DNA from 2 places in the Thermoanaerobacter sp. YS13 genome. Region 2 is predicted to be linked to the other one. Evidence: a T-box and tRNA genes for the amino acid it is inferred to sense, from the RefSeq annotation. Region 2 holds a T-box; the other holds one or more tRNA genes.

Region 1 (9,725 bases), 830 kb from region 2:
AAAAAGTAAAGAAATTCGAGGTGTTGATAAATGGGCTTGAAATGCCAAGTAATAGCTTCCATAATGGATAAACTTGCACCGCGTAAATTTGCTGAAGAGTGGGATAACGTGGGATTGTTAATAGGAGATGGTTCTAAAGATGTTTCAAAAGTTTTAGTAGCTTTGGATGCTACTTCTGAAGTAGTTAAGGAAGCAATTGACAAAAGAGTAGATATGATTGTAACTCATCACCCGTTAGTTTTTAAGCCAATAAAAAATGTCAGGGCTGATAATCCAGTGGGCTCCTTGTTAATACAACTTATTAAAAATGATATTTCCCTTTATGCAGCACATACTTCTTTTGATATAGCTCCAAATGGTATGAATGATATTTTATGCAATATCCTAGGAATATACGATAGGGAAGTTTTGGCTGTCACTTATTCCGAAGGATATAAAAAAATTGCAGTTTATGTGCCGCAAGGATATGAAGAAGTGGTAAAAAATGCCATGTGTAGTGCGGGCGCTGGTTTCATTGGGAATTATAGTGATGCTACTTTTCAGGTGCGAGGCATTGGAACTTATAGACCTTTAGAAGGAACAAACCCATTTATTGGTGAAATAGGGAAACTAGAAAAGACAGAAGAAGTAAAGATAGAAACTATAGTACCTCTGAGATATTTAGAAAAAGTGGTAACTGCAATGCTGAATGTTCATCCCTATGAAGAGGTTGCTTATGATATTTATTCTTTGGAAAATGTTAAAGAAGAATATGGGCTTGGAAGAATTGGAATTATTTCAGAAACTACTTTGCAAGAATTAGCTTTACAAGTAAAAACAAAACTTAAAATTAATAATTTAAGAGTGGTAGGAGACCTAAATAAAAAGATTAGAAAAGTGGCTGTATGTGGTGGAAGCGGTGCAAGTCTTATTCACAAAGCTGTTTCTAAAGGAGCGGATGTTTTAATAACAGCAGACATTGGCTATCACGATGCGGTAGAAGCCCAACACCTCGGATTGGCTTTAATTGATGCTGGACATTTTAGTACGGAGAATATTGCAGTCAGGTTTATTGCAGAATATATAATTGATGAAACTCAGGAACAGGGACACGAAATAGAAGTATTAGTTAGTGAAAGTCAAAAAGATCCTTTTATATATCTATAATTAGGTTGACAGAAATAAATATATATGATAATATATACTCGGTTGATGTTAAGAAATATATATGAAATAACGCATGTGAGTAAGTCGGATGGCCGCGTGCAAAATTGCACCTGCAATTTTGCACGAGGAAAGTCCGAGCTCCACAGGGCAGGGTGCCGGGTAACACCCGGTGGAGGCGACTCCAAGGAAAGTGCAACAGAGATATACCGCCTAGCACTCAACTTGTGAGTGCCAGGTAAGGGTGGAAAGGTGAGGTAAGAGCTCACCAGGGACCAGGCGACTGGTCTGCTCTGCAAACCCCACCTGGAGCAAGGCGAATAGGAGGGAGTAGGTGGCCCGCCGTTTCCCTCGGGTTATGCTGCTAGAAGTGTCAGGCGACTGACACCCTAGATAGATGGCCATCCTCGACAGAACTCGGCTTATAGACTTGCTCACATGGATTTAAAATACCATGATTCTGTGGTATTTTTTATTTATGCAAAATTTAAAAATTGTTTGGTCCATAAATTTTTGTTTGATTTAAAAGTTGTTTTTTGCTAATATTATATATGGGCAAAACTATTATAGAAGGAGAGATTCAGATGAGCATACATATTGGGGCTAAAGAAAACGAAATCGCTCAAACAGTGTTATTGCCAGGAGATCCTTTAAGGGCTAAATACATAGCAGAAAATTTTCTTGAAGATGTAAAATGTTACAATGAAGTTAGAGGAATGTATGGTTTTACAGGGCATTATAAAGGGAAAAGAGTATCAGTTCAAGGTACAGGCATGGGAGTACCTTCCTTATCTATTTATGTAAATGAGCTTATAACCAGTTACAACGTGAAAAATCTCATAAGAATAGGTACTTGTGGTTCTTTGCAACCAGATATCGAACTCAGAGATATAGTAATTGCCATGAGTTCTTCAACAGACTCTGCAATAAATAAGATTAGATTTAATGGCATGGATTATGCTCCTACAGCAAGTTTTAAATTATTGAAAAAAGCCTATGATAAAGCAATGGAGTTAGGAATACAACCTAAAGTAGGAAATATTCTTACAACGGATACTTTTTATAATGATGACCCAGACAGTTGGAAATTATGGGCGAAGTTTGGTGTTTTGGCAGTAGAAATGGAAACTGCAGGACTATATACTCTGGCTGCTAAGTACAATGTAGATGCTCTTACAATATTGACAGTGAGCGATAGCTTGGTTACCGGAGAAGCAACGACAGCTGAAGAAAGGCAAAAGACTTTTATGGACATGGTAAAAATTGCACTAGAAATTGCTGAATAATGATTTTTAAAAAGAGGATAGCTGGGTTTATCCTCTTTTTAAAATAATTAAAAAAGGAGCTGATAGGTGATGAAGCCTTTAAAATTTAAGCCTATTTTTATGGAGAGAATATGGGGAGGTACTGCATTAAGAGATAAATTTGGCTTTGATATTCCCGAGGGTAAAAAAATTGGAGAATTGTGGACAATATCTGACAATAGAACTGCTGTCAGTGTAATTGAAGGTGGAGAATTTAATGGCCAAAAACTAAGTGATATAGCCTACAAATTTTTTGAGGATATATATGGTAAAGGGGTAAATTATGAGAGATTTCCTTTACTTATCAAAATAATTGATGCGCAAGACAAACTTTCTGTCCAAGTTCATCCAGATGATGAATATGCTTTTAAATACGAAAATGGCGATTCTGGAAAAACAGAGATGTGGTATATAATAGATGCAAAACCCGGGGCTAAACTTGTGTGCGGTTTAAAAGAAGGAACCACAAAAGAAGAATTTAAAAGACTATTGAAGGAAGAAAGATTAGAAGAATGTTTAAAGGAAATAGAAGTAAAGCCAGGTGATGTGATTTACATACCTTCAGGGATGGTGCATGCCATAGGTGAAGGCATACTTATTTGTGAAATTCAACAAAATTCAGACCTCACCTATAGAGTATATGATTACAATAGAGTAGATGAATTCGGTAGGAAGAGAGAGTTACATATAGAAAAAGCTTTAAATGTTATAAATTTTAATATAAAGACAGATAAAATAATACCTGAATTTAAAGAAATACGAGGCGGACGCATATCTCATGTTGTTAAATCTCCATATTTTCAGGTAAGTATAATTGAAATAAATGAAGAGGTAAAAATAGATACAGAAGGAAAATTTAACACTTTAACAGCTGTAGAAGGAAATTGCAAAATTGATTTTTATGAAGATATTGTTGAATTAAAGGCAGGAGAGACTGTGCTAATACCAGCTTCTACACCGAGTTATACAGTAGAAGGAAATTGCAAGGTGCTCAAAGCTTATATATAAAAAGCATAAATATTGACAACCTTTTATTAAAATTGTATAATAAAAAAGCAAGAAGTGGGGTTATAGCTCAGCTGGTCAGAGCGCTACGTTGACATCGTAGAGGTCACAGGTTCGATCCCTGTTAACCCCACCATTTTTATATGGGTTACATGGGGATATAGCTCAGTAGGGAGAGCGCATGCTTCGCATGCATGAGGTCAGGGGTTCGAATCCCCTTATCTCCACCAAACTGAAAATAAAATATTTTTATACATAAATTTATTTTTTTTTCACAAGATATAACCGAATCATAACAAAAATGAGGAGGTTATATCTTTTTATGAGGAAAAAGTTAAGATTTGTATTGATTTTGATAGTTTTGCTGTTTACCATATCAATTTTTTTGAGTGCATGTAAAAATACAATTCAAAAACCTTTTTTTAAGCCTTTTGGTAAGCTAGGATTAAAAAAACTTCACGTAGTAGGATTTTATGTTGATTCTGCTGGACCAGACAATTCATATCAATCACTGGTAAAATATTCAAGATATATTGATACACTTTCTCCATTGTGGCTTACTGTAGAAGGAGACGGGACAGTAAAAGATTCTACAAATCCTCAGGCGCTGGATTATGCGAAAAAACAAGGGATAAAGATAGTTCCTCTGGTTAATGTGGCAAACAGCAAAGATGAAGTTCTCTTGGATCCGAATATCCGTGAAAAGGCTATTTCTCAATTAATGGCCTTGTTAAAAAAACATAATTTTGATGGTTACAATATAGATTTTGAGTTTATTCCTCATGGAACTAAAAATTACATTAAAGATAAAGATTATCTAACAGCGTTTGTGAGTAAAATAAGACCTTTGATTAAAAAAGAAGGTAAAATTCTTGATATATCTGTAATACCGCATTATCATGTACCTAAAGAAATATCAGGTATATATGACTATCACAAATTGGCGCCTTTGGTGGATCATGTAACATTGATGACTTATGATAGACACAATGCGTCTACTCCTCCAGGACCTGTTTCTCCAGAACAGTGGGTAGAGTATAATGTGAAAGATGCGCTAAATGAGGGTTTTAAGCCACAGCAAATATGTCTGGGAGTCGCTACTTACGGATATGATTGGCCTGTCAGTAAGAGTGGTGGTTTCTCTCGCCCTACAAAAGAAATACTTACAAAAGCACAAATTCAAGGAATTCAAATAAAGTGGAGCAACCAATACCAAGAGCCTTATTATGTCTATTATGACAAAAACATGGGAATAACGAGAGAGGTATGGTTTGAAAACTCTGCCACTTTAGCTGAGAAGATAGAAGTTGCTAAAAGGTATAATTTACATGGCATATGTGTGTGGAGGATTGGCTTTGAAACCCCTTCTTTTTGGAATGTTATAGGTAAGAAAATAGGAAGCAGATAGAAAAATATTGAAAACATTTAAGTAAAGATATATAATAAAGATGTGATTACCAAATTATTGGGGGGATTTTCATGGATTTAAATTCCTACATAGACAATATGAGAGATGACATTATAAAATTTGTTCAAGAGTTAGTCAAGATAAAAAGTGTACAAGATGAGCCAAAACCAGGTATGCCGTATGGAGAAGGTGTTGCGAAGGCATTGCACAAAGCTTTAGAGATTGCACAAAGTTTAGGCTTTAGGACTAAAAACGTGGATGGATATGTAGGGTATGCAGAATACGGCGAAGGAGAAGAAATGATAGGAGTTTTGGGACATTTAGATGTAGTTCCAGAAGGTGATGGGTGGACCCATCCACCTTATGGTGCTGAAATACATGAGGGAAAGATATATGGAAGAGGTACTGTAGATGATAAAGGCCCTATAATTGCTGCTTTATATGGGTTAAAAGCTATAAAAGACGCTGGGTTAAAGCTTTCTAAAAGAGTAAGAATTTTATTTGGAACAAATGAAGAGACAGGTTCTCACGAAATTGCTTATTATTTAAAACATGATGAAGCTCCTACTATGGGTTTTACTCCTGATGCTCAATATCCAATTATATATGCAGAAAAGGGGATAACAATGTTTAATGTGGTAAAAGACTTTAATAAAAAGCCCAGTAATATAGTTATAGAATATATCAAAGGTGGAGAAAGGCCCAATGTAGTGCCGGGCTATTGTGAAGCTGCCTTAAAGGTAAAAGAAGCAGATAAAAAGAAAGAAATTCAAGATAAGTTAAAAGCTTTCGTAAAAGAGAGTGGTTACAATTTGAAGGCTGAAGAGAAAGGCGAAATGCTTGTAATCAAGTCAGTAGGGGTTTCGGCTCATGGCAGTCTTCCACACTTAGGAAAGAATGCTATAATGCAATTGTTTCTCTTCCTTGACAGAATAGATTTAGAGGATAGCGATGTCAAAGATTTTATACATTTCTTTGCTAAAAATGTGGGAATGGAAACAGATGGAAAAACTTTTGGCATATACTTAAAAGATGAAACAGGAGAATTGACTTTTAACGTTGGTACTATTCAATTAGATGAAAACAAAGGAGTATTAGGATTAAATATTCGATATCCTGTAAAATATAAATATGAGGATTGGATGAATATTTTCGAAGAGAAAATCAAAACTAATGGGATGAGAATAGAAGACATGCTCCATCAACCACCTTTGTATTTTCCACCAGACCATCCTTTGATAAAAACTTTGAGCAAAGTTTATGAGGAACAGACGGGACAGAAAGCAGAGCTTTTAGCAATAGGTGGGGGAACTTACGCCAAGGAGATGCCTAACACAGTAGCATTTGGGCCTGTTTTCCCAGGCAAACCAGAGTTAGCACATCAAGCAGATGAATATATAGAGATTGAAGATCTGATATTAAATGCAAAAATTTATGCTCACGCTATATATGAATTAGCAAAATAAAATCCCTCTTTTGAGGGGTTTTATTTTAAACTAAAATATAATTTATTTTCTTCTAGCACAAATCCTAATTTTTCCCAAGGCAAAGATGTATTATTAGAATATACTGAAATGACACCAATATCGCGTAAAAACTCAGAAACAGTTTTTATAATTTGTTTTTCTAGTTCTTTTTTGTCAATTTCTTTTTCAAAAGACACAGAAAGTTCATTAATTATAATTCTATTAACTGGCTCATAAGGGTCCTCGAAAATTGTCAACCAAAGGCGAGAGTTTTTTTCAATTCCGTTCAAAAGGATAAACCATTCAGTATCGTCTTCATATTTTAGAATATGTTGTATAAAGTTAATTCCTGAGGTTTTTTCTATTTCCCACTTCATAAGGGAAAGGTATTCGTCGCTAAGAATTTCGCTCAAAGTAGTGTTTATGCATCTTAAGGATAATAAGTCATTCATGATATCCCTCTTTTCATAAAATGATATTCTTATTTAGCGGTTTTTACTATATAGTATATGTTACTATACAAGTAAGTGGTTTTATATCATAAATTCTATTTAAACGTTTAAATTCCTTCTTTTTATTAAAAAATTTGTGATTGACATGTTTTATGAGGATGTGTATAATAAAAATATAGAAAGTGGGGTTATAGCTCAGCTGGTCAGAGCGCTACGCTCACATCGTAGAGGTCACAGGTTCGATCCCTGTTAACCCCACCAATAATATGAAGATTTTCCGGCGTTATAGAAATGCCGGAATTTTTATTTTTTTGATGTTTATGAAGGAATGGTAATATTTAATTCTGTTGCCCAAGGAGACAGCTCTATTCTTTTTATGTGCTATCTTCTTCAATGTTTTTGTAATTATTCTCTAAGTGGTAAATGCGTCTATACCTATTTGAGGGAGATACAAAAAGGTTCTTGACTTTACTGTTTTAAATTGATAACATAAATTACAACATGTGACACACACTAGTAATCATTACTTTCGTTATTTTTGATTGGAATTATGGACAAATCAACAGAAACGTAAATCCACTTATTCTAAATGGAGAAATATTTATAAAATGCTTAGCGATATTAATAAACATTTTTATAAAATTCATGTATATCAGGAAGGTGTTATAGGTATGGAAGAATTGAAAAAGAAGGTCATTTCTTTTATCGATAGTATTAAGGGGGAGATTTTTGAAGTTGCTGATGAGATATACAAAAATCCTGAGCTTGGAAATCAAGAATTTAAAGCTTCAAAACTACTAAAGGAAAAAATAAACGGTTATGGTTTTTTAATAAATGAAGTAGAAGGTCTGCCAACTGCTTTTTTGGCACAGAAAAAACTTAAAAAACCTGGTCCCAGGGTGGCGCTTTTGGCTGAGTATGATGCTCTTCCAGAAATAGGTCACGCTTGTGGTCATAACCTAATTGCAGCCGCGAGTTTTGGAGCTGCAGCAGCCTTAGGGGCATTAAGTGAAGAGCTTTTTGGCGAAGTGATGTTAGTAGGTTCTCCTGCAGAAGAAACTGATGGTGCCAAAGTAATACTAGTAGAAAGAGGTGTTTTTAATGATGTGGATGCAGCTATGATGGTACACCCTGGCAATAGAACTACAGTATATACCACTTCCCTTGCCATAGAAGCTCTGGAGTTTACATATACGGGTAAAGCAGCACATGCTGCTGCTGCACCTCACCTAGGCATAAATGCTCTCGACGCGGTTATCCTTCTTTTCAACGGTATCAATGCCTTAAGGCAGCAGTTGAGACCTGATGCGAGAATCCATGGAATAATTACCGAAGGAGGATACACTCCCAATATTATTCCCGAAAAAGCTATTGCCCGCTTTTACGTGAGGGCAAAAGAAAAAAAATACATGCTGGAGGTAAAGGAAAAAGTAATAGCCTGTGCCAAGGGTGCTGAAGTGGCAACTGGAGCAAAGCTTTCATATAGAAATTTTGAGCTTGGCTTTGACAACCTAGTAACCAATAAAACTATGGCTGAGACATTTAGAACTAATTTAAAGGAACTGGGTTATCATGATATAAGTGATAAAGAAGAGGGCGTTGGTTCAACGGACATGGGAAATGTAAGCCAGGTTGTGCCTTCTATCCATCCACATATTGCCATAGCTGAAGAGGACATAGCCCCTCATGGCTTGGAATTTTTGAGAGCTGCAGGTTCACAGAGGGGGAAGGAGGCAGCCGTACTTGCAGCCAAAGCTTTGGCTATGACGGCGGTAGATATAATGACAAAAGAGGAATTGCTAAAGAAGATAAAAGAGGAGTTTAAAAAAACGGTTGAAATTTCTTAAATATTCCTCGCGAGCAATTTCTTATACCAATCAGAGTAGAAAAAAGCTTGCTGCCTTTATTTTTATGTAATTTGGGCTTGGTGCCAAAACTTTTTATGTTGAGGATAGGATTTTTTTATTTCAGAGTCATATAAAAGCATTATAAGGAAATAAAAGTCACCTCTTGACTTATTATCGAAATGCTGTAGAATGATATTATAATGAAAATCTTATCAGAGTTTTCTGTTTAAAAACTATTGTATGGAGGTTGTATGATGTACATTCCGACAATTAGCCCTTATGCCTTTAAAATTGGTCCAATTGCTGTCCATTGGTATGGAATTTTTATGGCTATTTCTATTGCTATCGGTGGATATTATTTGTACAAAGAGGCAATGAAATTAAATTACGATGAAGACTTTTTATTAAATCTATTAATGGTTGTAGTAATTTCTGGTGTTATAGGTGCTCGATTGATGTTTGTATTGGCAAATTATCCTGAGTGGTTTATTAAAAATCCTATCCAAGTTTTAAAAATTTATGAAGGTGGGTTATCTTGGCATGGTTCAGTTTTAGGTGGTTTTTTAGCAGGACTTTATTATTGCCGTAAAAAAGGTGTGAGGATAAATCCTTTGGAGGATTTTGCAGTTTTAGGTCTTGCTATTGGAAACATATTGGTGAGAATTGGCAATATTTTTAATCAAGAAGTATTGGGAAGACCGACTGAATTTGCATTTGGGAGATGGCCTGCACAATTAGTAGGAGTTGCCATGGGGATAATACTTCTTATAAGATATTTTTATATACAGAAAAAGCATATGCCTGATGGATATCAATTTTGGTCTTTTATATTTTATTATCAATTGATGAGAGGTTTAATTGAAGAAACAGTAAGAGACAATCCTTTAATATGGCCTGTATATTTAAATGAAAAATGGGGAATAGGATTTTTTACTTTAACTCAGTTAGTAACACCTTTCATTTTGATATTGGCATACTGGATGATTAGAAAGGTTTTAAATGACCCCAATAAACAATTTTACAATTAAACTGCCTTTGAGGCAGTTTTCTTATTTAAGGCAAATTGAATTAATCTTTAACTATTGATAAATCTAAAAGGG
Region 2 (9,725 bases):
CATTCTTCAAGGAGAAGGACAGTCCGTAAAGTTATTTGATCAATCAATGTATTTATAGACCTATAGTGGTGATAATAAGTATGGGTAGGTTTATCTGTTATCTCATCCACTATTCTGTCGGACAACTTTATTACAACAGTAATGCCATAAGAAATATCTGAAAGATTACCAGGTATGATACCTTCAAGATTTGAAAAACCTACTAAAGAAGCTCCCCATTCTTTTATTTTTTGCTCTAAAATTTTTTGTTTTTCCATCTTTTTCAACCCTTTTAGTAAAATTTATGCACATAAATATTTTAACACAATAAAATATATTTTTTTAAATTTTTCAAAGTATATTTTTTATCCACCTACACAAATTAAGTATGAGAAAGAGTAAGGAGGGATTTAAATGGCAAGAGGTAGTTGGAATGATCGTCCAAAAATGGTACCAGAGGCTCACAAAGTCCTTGATAATATGAAATACGAAATCGCATCAGAGCTTGGCCTTCCAGTTAAGCAAGGTTCTGAAGATTATTGGGGATATGTAAGTAGCCGAGATTGCGGCAAAGTAGGAGGACAAATGTTAAGACGAATGGTTCATTTTGCTGAATCTGCCATGGCAAGAGGCATTAGTATATATGGTTCTACTTCTGCACAGGGGGGCCCACAAGGAGCTGCAGGAAGTGAATCAGAATACATGCAAAAATAAAAAGATAAAGAGAGTATTTCGTATACTCTCTTTTATTATTGCATATTTTGTGATAGAATTAACTTAAACATACCACATATAGTAATAATGCGAGGTGGTAACTTGGCGTACGAAATACAAGAATTAGCAGAAAACAAGTTAATTATACTATACATCTTAAACAGAATAAATATGCCTATTACAGACGAGCAAATAAGCAAAATTATCTTAGATAACAAACTTATGAACTATTTCTATTTAAGACAATACCTTGACGAGTTAATAGAAACTGGTTTTATAAAATTAGAAGAAGAAAAATATTTTATTACAGAAGAAGGTATAAACATTTTAAAACTATTTTTTACAAGAATTCCCTTTGAAATACGGCAAAAAATAGACGAATACATCCTCTTAAACAAAGAAAAAATAAAACAGGAATCTCAATATATAGCCACTTATTACAAAAAAGGCGATAATCAATATATAGCTAATTGTAAAGTCGTAGAAAATGATATAGTTTTGATTGAGCTAAATATAAATGTAGTAAACAGCGAGCAGGCAAAACTTATCTGCGATAATTGGAAACAAAAATCTCAAGACGTATATGCATACATAATAAAAGTCCTCACGGGTCAATAACAAGGCCTTGGGGCTCTTTTCTTGTTTCAATAAACTTTACTACCCTCATTTCATCAATGTCAATTATATTCACTTTGTTTTCTTCTGCAGAAGAAACATAAGCATATTTATCTAAAATACATAAATACCCAGGTGCATATCCGCAATAAACTTCTTTTTTCTGTTTTGTTAATAAATCTATTTTGCATAGCGTATTAGAGCAAGAATTAAGTACATATAAAAAGTTTTCCTTTTTCCGTACCATTGTAGGAACTTTTCCTACTTCTATCTCACCAGTTACTTTAAAACTTTGCAGGCTTATTACAGAAATTTTCCCATTTACCCCTGTTTCAAAATAACTGTTTACCACATACAAATAGTCCCAATCTTCAGAGAAAATCATTCCTGTAGGTCTTGCCCCTGTTCCAATAAAATCTACAATACTATAACTAAAAGGGTCGATTAATAAAATTTCATCGGAGTTCATATTGCTCACAAAAATCAAATCATATTTTTCATTGTAAATTATGTCCTGGGGGAAACTTCCTACTTTAACTTGCCCTATCACTTTTTTCTCTCCAATATCAAAAATACTTATAGAGTCTGAGTCCCCATTAATCACTAATATATAATCTCCATGCATAATGCCATTATTAGGATAATTACCTACATACAGAGAAGTTTCTGAAGTAAAATCTTCTAGGTTTATTATACTAATTGAATTATCATAAGCATTTAAAGAATACAGTTTCTGCCTTTGTTTATCTAAAATTAATCGATGAGGACCACATAAATATTTAGAATAGACATTTAAGGGCAGATGCTTATTGTTATATGATTTAATCTTTGCAAAATTTCTGTGATTTGTCTTCAAATTAACTCGCTCAATAATATCTTCTCCCATATTGGCAATGTAAATGTACAAAACACATCCCCCCACATATTAGCATAATTCCATAATATGCAGGAGGATATATTTGGGAAACCAATAACTCCATAAAAAATCGCTCACTTAAATTGTGAGCGTATTGTAATATTTTTGTAAATTTACCACCAAAGTAGTCATATATCATATCGATATATTTTGGTCGTTATCCTAATGTTTGAGTTACTTCGCAACCACACGTTTTTTAGCCTGTTGATAAGTCCGAAAACCTGCACAATTACTGTCATGGTCGGGGCAACAGGATTTGAACCTGCGACCTCACGGTCCCGAACCGCGCGCGCTACCGCTGCGCCATGCCCCGACACATTATTCATTTTATCATACTCCTTTCCTTTTTTCAATAAACAAAATAAAATTAAGCCCTATCCAAAGTGTTAAAAATATTAAACCATTTTTCAAAAACCGTTAACTTATAGCAAATTCTTCGAGAAATTTGGCCATAAAATGAATTTTTAAATTTTATAAATGCAATTGACAGATAAATGAATTAAGTGTATAATAAAATTATCAAATTGGAAAGGGCGATTGATATGACTTATTTAGAGTTAGAATTTATGCGCTCTTCAAAAGAAGTGAATGCACCAATTAGAACGTTGAAGAAATGTAATGCAATTACATGTATCCATAATTGCAACAATTTTTGTGTGACCTATAAAGATTTTAAGTGCGATTTTCAAGAAGAAATTAAAATACCTGAACAATAAATCAGGCGGTCGAAAGACCGCTTTTATCATACGTCTATTATTTTTTCCATCAATTCATTCATGTTATATTTGATTTTTTGTTCTCTAGCAATCCTTAAGAGCCTCAAATATTCTTGTCTTGCAAAATCGTACTTCAGCCTTGCTAACTTTATCTTGAGGTAGTTGTCATTTTCCAGCATTTCTAAATTTCTTTCTGCTTCTTTCATCGCCTTTAGTGCTTTATCTATCTCCCGTAACAACGCAGTCCCTGTCATTTCCATAACAACCACCTTCTCTTTACGACCTTTACACCTTACATTATATTAAAACTATGTCTTAATTATTACCTTTTTAAGCATAGCCCTCACATAACCAATCATGTACAATGACCCACAAAAAAGTACCATATCCTCTTCCTTAGCTATATCCAGGGCGTATTTTACCGCTTCTTCAATATTTTCAATCGCAATCACTTTTTCTTTTTCTATCCGCTCTGCAAGTTCACTTGCCTTATAAGCTCTTTCACTTATTGGGGTAGTTGTTATTATAATATCTGCCTCTGACACAATGATATCCAGCATTTTCTGCGTATCTTTGTCTTTAAGCATTCCAATTACTAAAATCAGTCTATCATATTTGAATAATTTTAGAGACTCTTTTAAAACAGTCATTCCTTGAGGATTGTGAGCACCATCTATTACTACGTAGGGTTTTTTTCTCATTACTTCCAATCTTCCAGGCCATTTTGCCCTGTAAAGCCCTTCCTTTATATCTCTTTCTGTAATTTCATATCCATACATTTTTAATTTTTCCACGCTCTCTACTGCCAAAGCAGCATTGTAAATCTGATGTTCTCCCAATAAAGTAACTTTTAAGTCCTTGTATTTTTTGTAGTCAAAAATCTGAAAATCAGGGTTTTGTTCTTTTATAATTACGTTACTTTTTTCAAGTACAGTCAAATAAGCATTTCTTACCTCACATGCTTCTGTGATGACCTTCATCGCTTCTGGCTGTTGATAAAAACTTACCACCACTCCATTTCGCTTGATAATGCCTGCCTTTTCATATGCAATCTCGCCTAAAGTATGTCCCAATCTTTCTGTATGGTCATAATCAATAGTGGTTATAACAGAAACTAATGAAAAATTAATAGCATTTGTGGCGTCAAATCTGCCTCCAAGCCCCACTTCCAATACTACAAAATCCACTTTTTCATCATAAAAATATTTAAAAGCAATTGCAGTTATCACTTCAAATTCTGTCGGATGATTGTAGCCATCCTCCACCATACGAGATATTATAGGCTTTATATATTCAACATAATAAATCAACTTTTCCTTGGAAATATTTTCTCCATTTATTCTCATTCTCTCTTCAAATTCTTCGAGGTAGGGAGAAGTATATAAAGCTACTTTGTATCCAGCCTGCTGCAAAATGCTGCTTATAAAAGCTGATGTAGAGCCTTTTCCATTTGTACCAGCAACGTGGATAATTTTAAGGTTTTTTTGAGGATTCCCCATATAATTTAATAATCTTCTTATATTTTCCAATCCCAACTTTATGCCAAATTTGTATGTATCATGTATGTAGCTAATTGCTTCTTCATAGTTCATTTAAACCCATCTCCCATATAAACGGATTTTACAAAAACAATCCCATCAAAACCTCATCTACGTATTCATCACCAATTTTAAACTGTTTTTTCCTTCTACCCTCTTCTTCAAAACCAAATTTCTTATAAAGGTGTATTGCTACCTTATTAGTACTAAAAACACTGAGGCAAAGTTTTTCATAACCTTTGCTTTTTGCCCAATTAATAGCTTCCGTAAACAACTTTGTCCCGATTCCTATATTCCTAAATCGAGCGTCTATACTTATACCTATTTCTCCTACATGTTGTACTTTAGGAGATCTTCCCCCATAATAACGGAAGAGAGTGAGGCAGCCTACGATTTCACCACCGTAGTCTGCCACTAGGATCAAATCTTTGTTGCGGTCTAAATTTTTAATAAGCTGTTTTTCTTCCTCCTCAGACCAATTAAATGTCTCTGACACCATATACAATTTTTCTCTTCCAACACTGTTTAAAAGCTTTATTATCCCACTCGCATCTTTTATCTTAGCCTCTCTTATAACCAGTTGAGACTCTTTTTTGGGCCTTTTAAACAAAGATAACATACAAATCCCCCTAGAGGTTAACTCTTTAATAACTTAAGTCTCTCCTCTATGTTTTTAAGCATTGTAGTATATTTTTCTAATTTCTCTCTTTCCGCACTGACTACTTTTTCTGGCGCTTTTTTGATGAAATTTTCATTATTTAAAAGCCCTTGTGCTCTTTCAATTTCGCTTATCACTTTTTGTCTTTCTTCATTAAGCCTCTTTATCTCTTCTTCTAAGTCTATTAAATCTTCAAGTGGAAGTACCACCAACCCTCCTTCTATTGCTCCACTCAAAGCTTTATGAGGAATTTTACTTTTATCTGTTTCAATTACAACTTCGCTAGCACCTGCAAGTTTCATTATATAATTTGTACCCACTTCAAACATCTTTACATAATTTTCATTTTCAACAGCCACAATAACTTTTGCTTTTTTAGAAGGGGAAACATTTGCTTCTGCCCTTAAATTTCTAATGGTCCTAATAGCTTCCATTATAATATCAGCATTTTTCGCTTCTTCAGTGAAATCCAGCTCTTCTTTGTATTTCGGCCATTCAGCAATCATTATACTCTCGCCCTCATGAGGTAAATTCCGCCATATTTCTTCAGTTATAAAAGGCATAAAGGGGTGCAAAAGCCTCAAAGTATTATCAAGCACATATCTTAAAACAGACTTTGTAACCTTTTTAGCTTCAAGGTTATCACTGTATAACACAGGTTTACTAAGTTCTATATACCAATCGCAAAATTCGCTCCACACAAAGTCATAAAGTTTTGTCGCAGCTATTCCTAACTCAAATTTTTCTAAATTCTCTGTCACTTCTTTTACTATATTGTTATACCTTGTCAAAATCCACTTATCAGCAATAGTTAACCCCTCTGTATAAAGATTAGTATCATTATCAGTTAAATTCAGCAACACATATCTTGAAGCGTTCCACAATTTATTTGCAAAGTTTCTGCTGAGTTCAACTTTATCTTGACTAAACCTCATATCGTTTCCTGGAGCATTTCCTATGACTAATGTAAACCTTAAAGTGTCTGCTCCATACTTTTCAATAACCTCTAACGGGTCTATTCCATTGCCAAGAGATTTGCTCATTTTTCTACCTTGAGCATCCCTGACTAAACCATGTATCAAAACATGCTTAAATGGTACTTCTTTCATAAATTCCAAACTCATAAAAATCATTCTTGCAACCCAGAAGAAAATTATGTCATATCCCGTAACAAGTACATCTGTCGGATAGAAATATCTTAAATCTTCTGTTTCTTCTGGCCAACCCATAGTAGAGAAAGGCCAAAGTGCAGAACTAAACCAAGTATCTAATACATCCTCGTCTTGATGTATGTGTATGCTTCCGCACGCTTCACATTTTTCTGGGTCTTTACGCGATACAGTTATATGACCACAGTCATCGCAATACCAGGCAGGAATTCTATGTCCCCACCATAATTGCCTTGAAATACACCAATCCTTTATGTTTTCTAACCAATTAGTGTATATTTTTTCGAATCTTTCAGGCACAAACTTAATTTTTCCTTCTTTTACAACTTCTAAAGCAGGTTTCGCTAAAGGCTCCATCTTTACAAACCACTGTTTGGAAAGTAGAGGCTCAACTACTGTATCGCACCTGTAACAATGTCCCACATTGTGAACGTGGTCTTCAACTTTTAGAAGTAGTCCGAGATTTTTGAGGTCTTTAACTATTCTTTCTCTCGCCTCATATCTATCAAGACCTTTATATTTTCCTCCGTTTTCATTAATCGTCGCATTCTCATTCATTATATTAATAAATGGAAGATTGTGTCTTGTCCCCATCTCAAAGTCATTTGGATCGTGAGCAGGTGTAACTTTGACAGCACCTGTTCCAAATGAAGGGTCAACGTAACTGTCAGCAATTACAGGTATCTCCCTTCCTACAAGTGGCAGTACCAAAGTCTTACCTACCAGGTCCTTATACCTTTCATCATCAGGATTTACAGCAACTGCTACATCCCCCAGCATCGTCTCAGGCCTTGTAGTAGCTATAACTACATATCCATCTTCACCTTTTATGGGGTATTTGATGTACCACAAATGCCCTTTTTGCTCTTTATGTTCCACTTCCGCATCAGATAAAGCAGTGTTGCAGTCTGGGCACCAATTTATTATCCTGTCACCTCTGTATATAAGCCCTTTTTCATAGAGAGAAACAAAAACTTCTCTTACCGCCCTTGAACATACTTCATCCATAGTAAAGCGTGTCCTTGTCCAATCACAAGAAGAACCCAACTTTTTTAATTGGCTTAAAATACGGTTTTCGTATTTGTCCTTCCATGCCCATGCCCTTTTCAAAAACTCTTCTCTTCCTATTTCTTTCTTCGTGAGCCCCGTTTCTTCTCTTATCGTGTCTAAAACTTTTATCTCCGTTGCAATGCTGGCATGGTCTGAGCCAGGTATCCACAATGCTGCATAACCCTGCATTCTTTTCCATCTTATCAATATGTCCTGCAAAGTATTATCAAGTGCATGTCCCATATGTAATTGCCCTGTTATGTTTGGAGGCGGTATAACAATAGTAAATGGCTGTTTTTCAGGGTCTATTTTAGGAGTAAAATATCCTTTTTCCATCCAAAAAGCATAAATTCTATCTTCAAATTCCTTTGGATTGTAGGTTTTAGCTATCTCTTTCATGCCTTACACTCCCTCCGTAAAATTTTAAAACCCTTTCACCCATAAAGGGCGAAAGGGCATTTCGCGGTACCACCTTCATTTATCACTCAAGCTATAACGGGCAGACCCGTTTAAACCTACTGGACTTCGGTTTACAGGCTCCAGAGCTACCTTCAGTGTACCTTTGGCGGGAATCCTTTCAGCCCGTGGGATATCCCTCTCTTTAGCCAGTATACACTTACTCCTCTCTTTCATAGCCTCATATTCCATTTGATATATAATATATATAAAATCTCACCAATTGTCAACAGTTAATTCCCTACAGGTTAAAGGAACTCAACTAATCTTTCAAATTGAGTTGTTCTAAAAGATAGTAAAGCATTTTTTCCCTATGGCCAATAACATGGGCTTCTACTATCATGCCTACTCTTATGTTTTTCTCTTCTCTTTTACGATTGTACAAAGGTTTATTGTCAATAGTTGCCTCTGCTTCATAGTAATTAAGCCCACTTTGTTTGTCTAATCTCGAGTCTATACTTAATTTTACTATTTCACCTGACAGCTCCCCATACTCTTGATAAGGCAAAGCTAAAATATGATATTTTATTTTTTGACCAACTTTTACGTTTGCAATATCTTTGTTAGGAATACAAAGTTTTACTATATATTCTGGATTATCTGGAATAATTTTAACCATTTCTAATCCACTTTGTACTAAATCCCCTTCTTTTATACTCGTTATCATATCAATTTTGCCGTCTGCAGGAGAGTTTATTATATAATCCTCAATTGCAAGATTTACATTCTGAAGGTTTCCTTTTAATTTCTCTATTTCTTTTTCATCAGAGTAGATATTATCTTCTATTTGAGCTATGGTATCTGCTGTGAATTTTTCTACATTTACATTATTCAAATTAGCTTTAATTTCCTTGAGTTTTTCTTCATTTTGCTCGATATTTGCCTTGAGGCTAAGCATATATTGTTTTTGATATTTAGCATATATCCATTTTTATAATTTGCAAGTTCTTCTCTTGCATTGTAAATTGCTTCCTGTGCCTCTTCAATTTGCCTCAACAGTTCACGTTGTAATTGCTCAATTTTATCCTGTCTCTAATTAATAATCATTTGATAATCAAAATTCTAAGTTTTTATGCTCTATTACGTATAAAGCATCTCCTTTTTTCACTTTTTGACCATCTGTAACATATATTCTCTCCACATTGCCTGTCACTTTGTCTGAGATGATAAATTCATCTTTGTAAGGTCTTATAATTCCGTTTGCTTTAACAACTATTTCTTTCTCGCTAAAATAAGACCATATCAAGAAAGATATAATGAGAAGTAATAAAATATAAACAGAAACACTCTCAATAGGATGCGGTTTGGATTCTAAAAGTTCTCTGCTGTCTGTAAGTTCTTCTATATTTTGTACTATCTCTCTCACAAAAGTCACGCTCCTATCAAATTAGAGGCTGCTGCTTCTCCATCTCCAAGTTCGTAATTAGATATTGGAATTTGATCCTTCCATAATTCATAATACTTTCCTCCTAATCTCATTAATTCTTCATGACTACCACTCTCTACAATCTTTCCTTTATCCATAACATATATGGTATCACTTCTCATGATAGTACTTAATCTATGAGCAATTATTATAGCAGTAATATCTTTACTAAATTCATGTATCATATCATGTATTGTTTTTTCGGTAGTACTATCCAAATTACTAGTAACTTCCTCCATTATTAATATATCAGGCTTTTTCAAGATTGCTCTTGCTATTGCAAGTCTTTGTTTTTGCCCACCAGATAAATTTGCACCATTTTCTTCTATCATAGTTTCATATCGTAAAGATAGACTGTTAATAAAATCATGAATCTGGGCTTTTTTACAAGCCTACATATAATACAATGATTCCTATTGAGAACATATTGAGAGTTTTCACTAATCTATTTGGAAGTATAGAATCCATTAAGAATTTAAAATAAAACG

What was found. A T-box is a leader RNA that pairs with one kind of tRNA and senses whether it is charged. The one in region 2 lies ahead of THYS13_RS00490 (valine--tRNA ligase), so its partner is inferred to be a tRNA-Val.
Region 1: it encodes a tRNA-Val, which carries the amino acid that the T-box ahead of THYS13_RS00490 (valine--tRNA ligase) is inferred to sense. The anticodon was not compared.

What each region holds. Positions count from the first base shown of each region.
Region 1 covers NZ_JOOI01000001.1:930,480-940,204, reverse strand. Annotated here, with positions in the region: gene THYS13_RS04885 (class I SAM-dependent methyltransferase) at 1-71, shown strand, start outside; gene THYS13_RS04880 (Nif3-like dinuclear metal center hexameric protein) at 31-1,146, shown strand; RNA gene rnpB (RNase P RNA component class A) at 1,223-1,584, shown strand; gene deoD (purine-nucleoside phosphorylase) at 1,728-2,429, shown strand; gene manA (mannose-6-phosphate isomerase, class I) at 2,499-3,455, shown strand; tRNA gene THYS13_RS04860 (tRNA-Val) at 3,512-3,588, shown strand; tRNA gene THYS13_RS04855 (tRNA-Ala) at 3,607-3,682, shown strand; gene THYS13_RS04850 (glycosyl hydrolase family 18 protein) at 3,775-4,860, shown strand; gene pepV (dipeptidase PepV) at 4,932-6,326, shown strand; gene THYS13_RS04840 (hypothetical protein) at 6,347-6,778, opposite strand; tRNA gene THYS13_RS04835 (tRNA-Val) at 6,963-7,039, shown strand; gene THYS13_RS04830 (M20 family metallopeptidase) at 7,450-8,625, shown strand; gene THYS13_RS04825 (prolipoprotein diacylglyceryl transferase) at 8,880-9,653, shown strand.
Region 2 covers NZ_JOOI01000001.1:105,236-114,960, reverse strand. Annotated here, with positions in the region: gene THYS13_RS00530 (4Fe-4S double cluster binding domain-containing protein) at 1-257, opposite strand, end outside; gene THYS13_RS00525 (alpha/beta-type small acid-soluble spore protein) at 394-693, shown strand; gene THYS13_RS00520 (DUF4364 family protein) at 796-1,311, shown strand; gene THYS13_RS00515 (YncE family protein) at 1,298-2,215, opposite strand; tRNA gene THYS13_RS00510 (tRNA-Pro) at 2,463-2,537, opposite strand; gene THYS13_RS00505 (hypothetical protein) at 2,967-3,200, opposite strand; gene THYS13_RS00500 (folylpolyglutamate synthase/dihydrofolate synthase family protein) at 3,249-4,532, opposite strand; gene THYS13_RS00495 (GNAT family N-acetyltransferase) at 4,561-5,097, opposite strand; gene THYS13_RS00490 (valine--tRNA ligase) at 5,115-7,754, opposite strand; T-box leader at 7,796-7,997, opposite strand; gene THYS13_RS00485 (HlyD family efflux transporter periplasmic adaptor subunit) at 8,074-8,709, opposite strand; gene THYS13_RS00480 (biotin/lipoyl-binding protein) at 8,866-9,177, opposite strand; partial or broken gene THYS13_RS00475 (ATP-binding cassette domain-containing protein) at 9,183-9,629, opposite strand.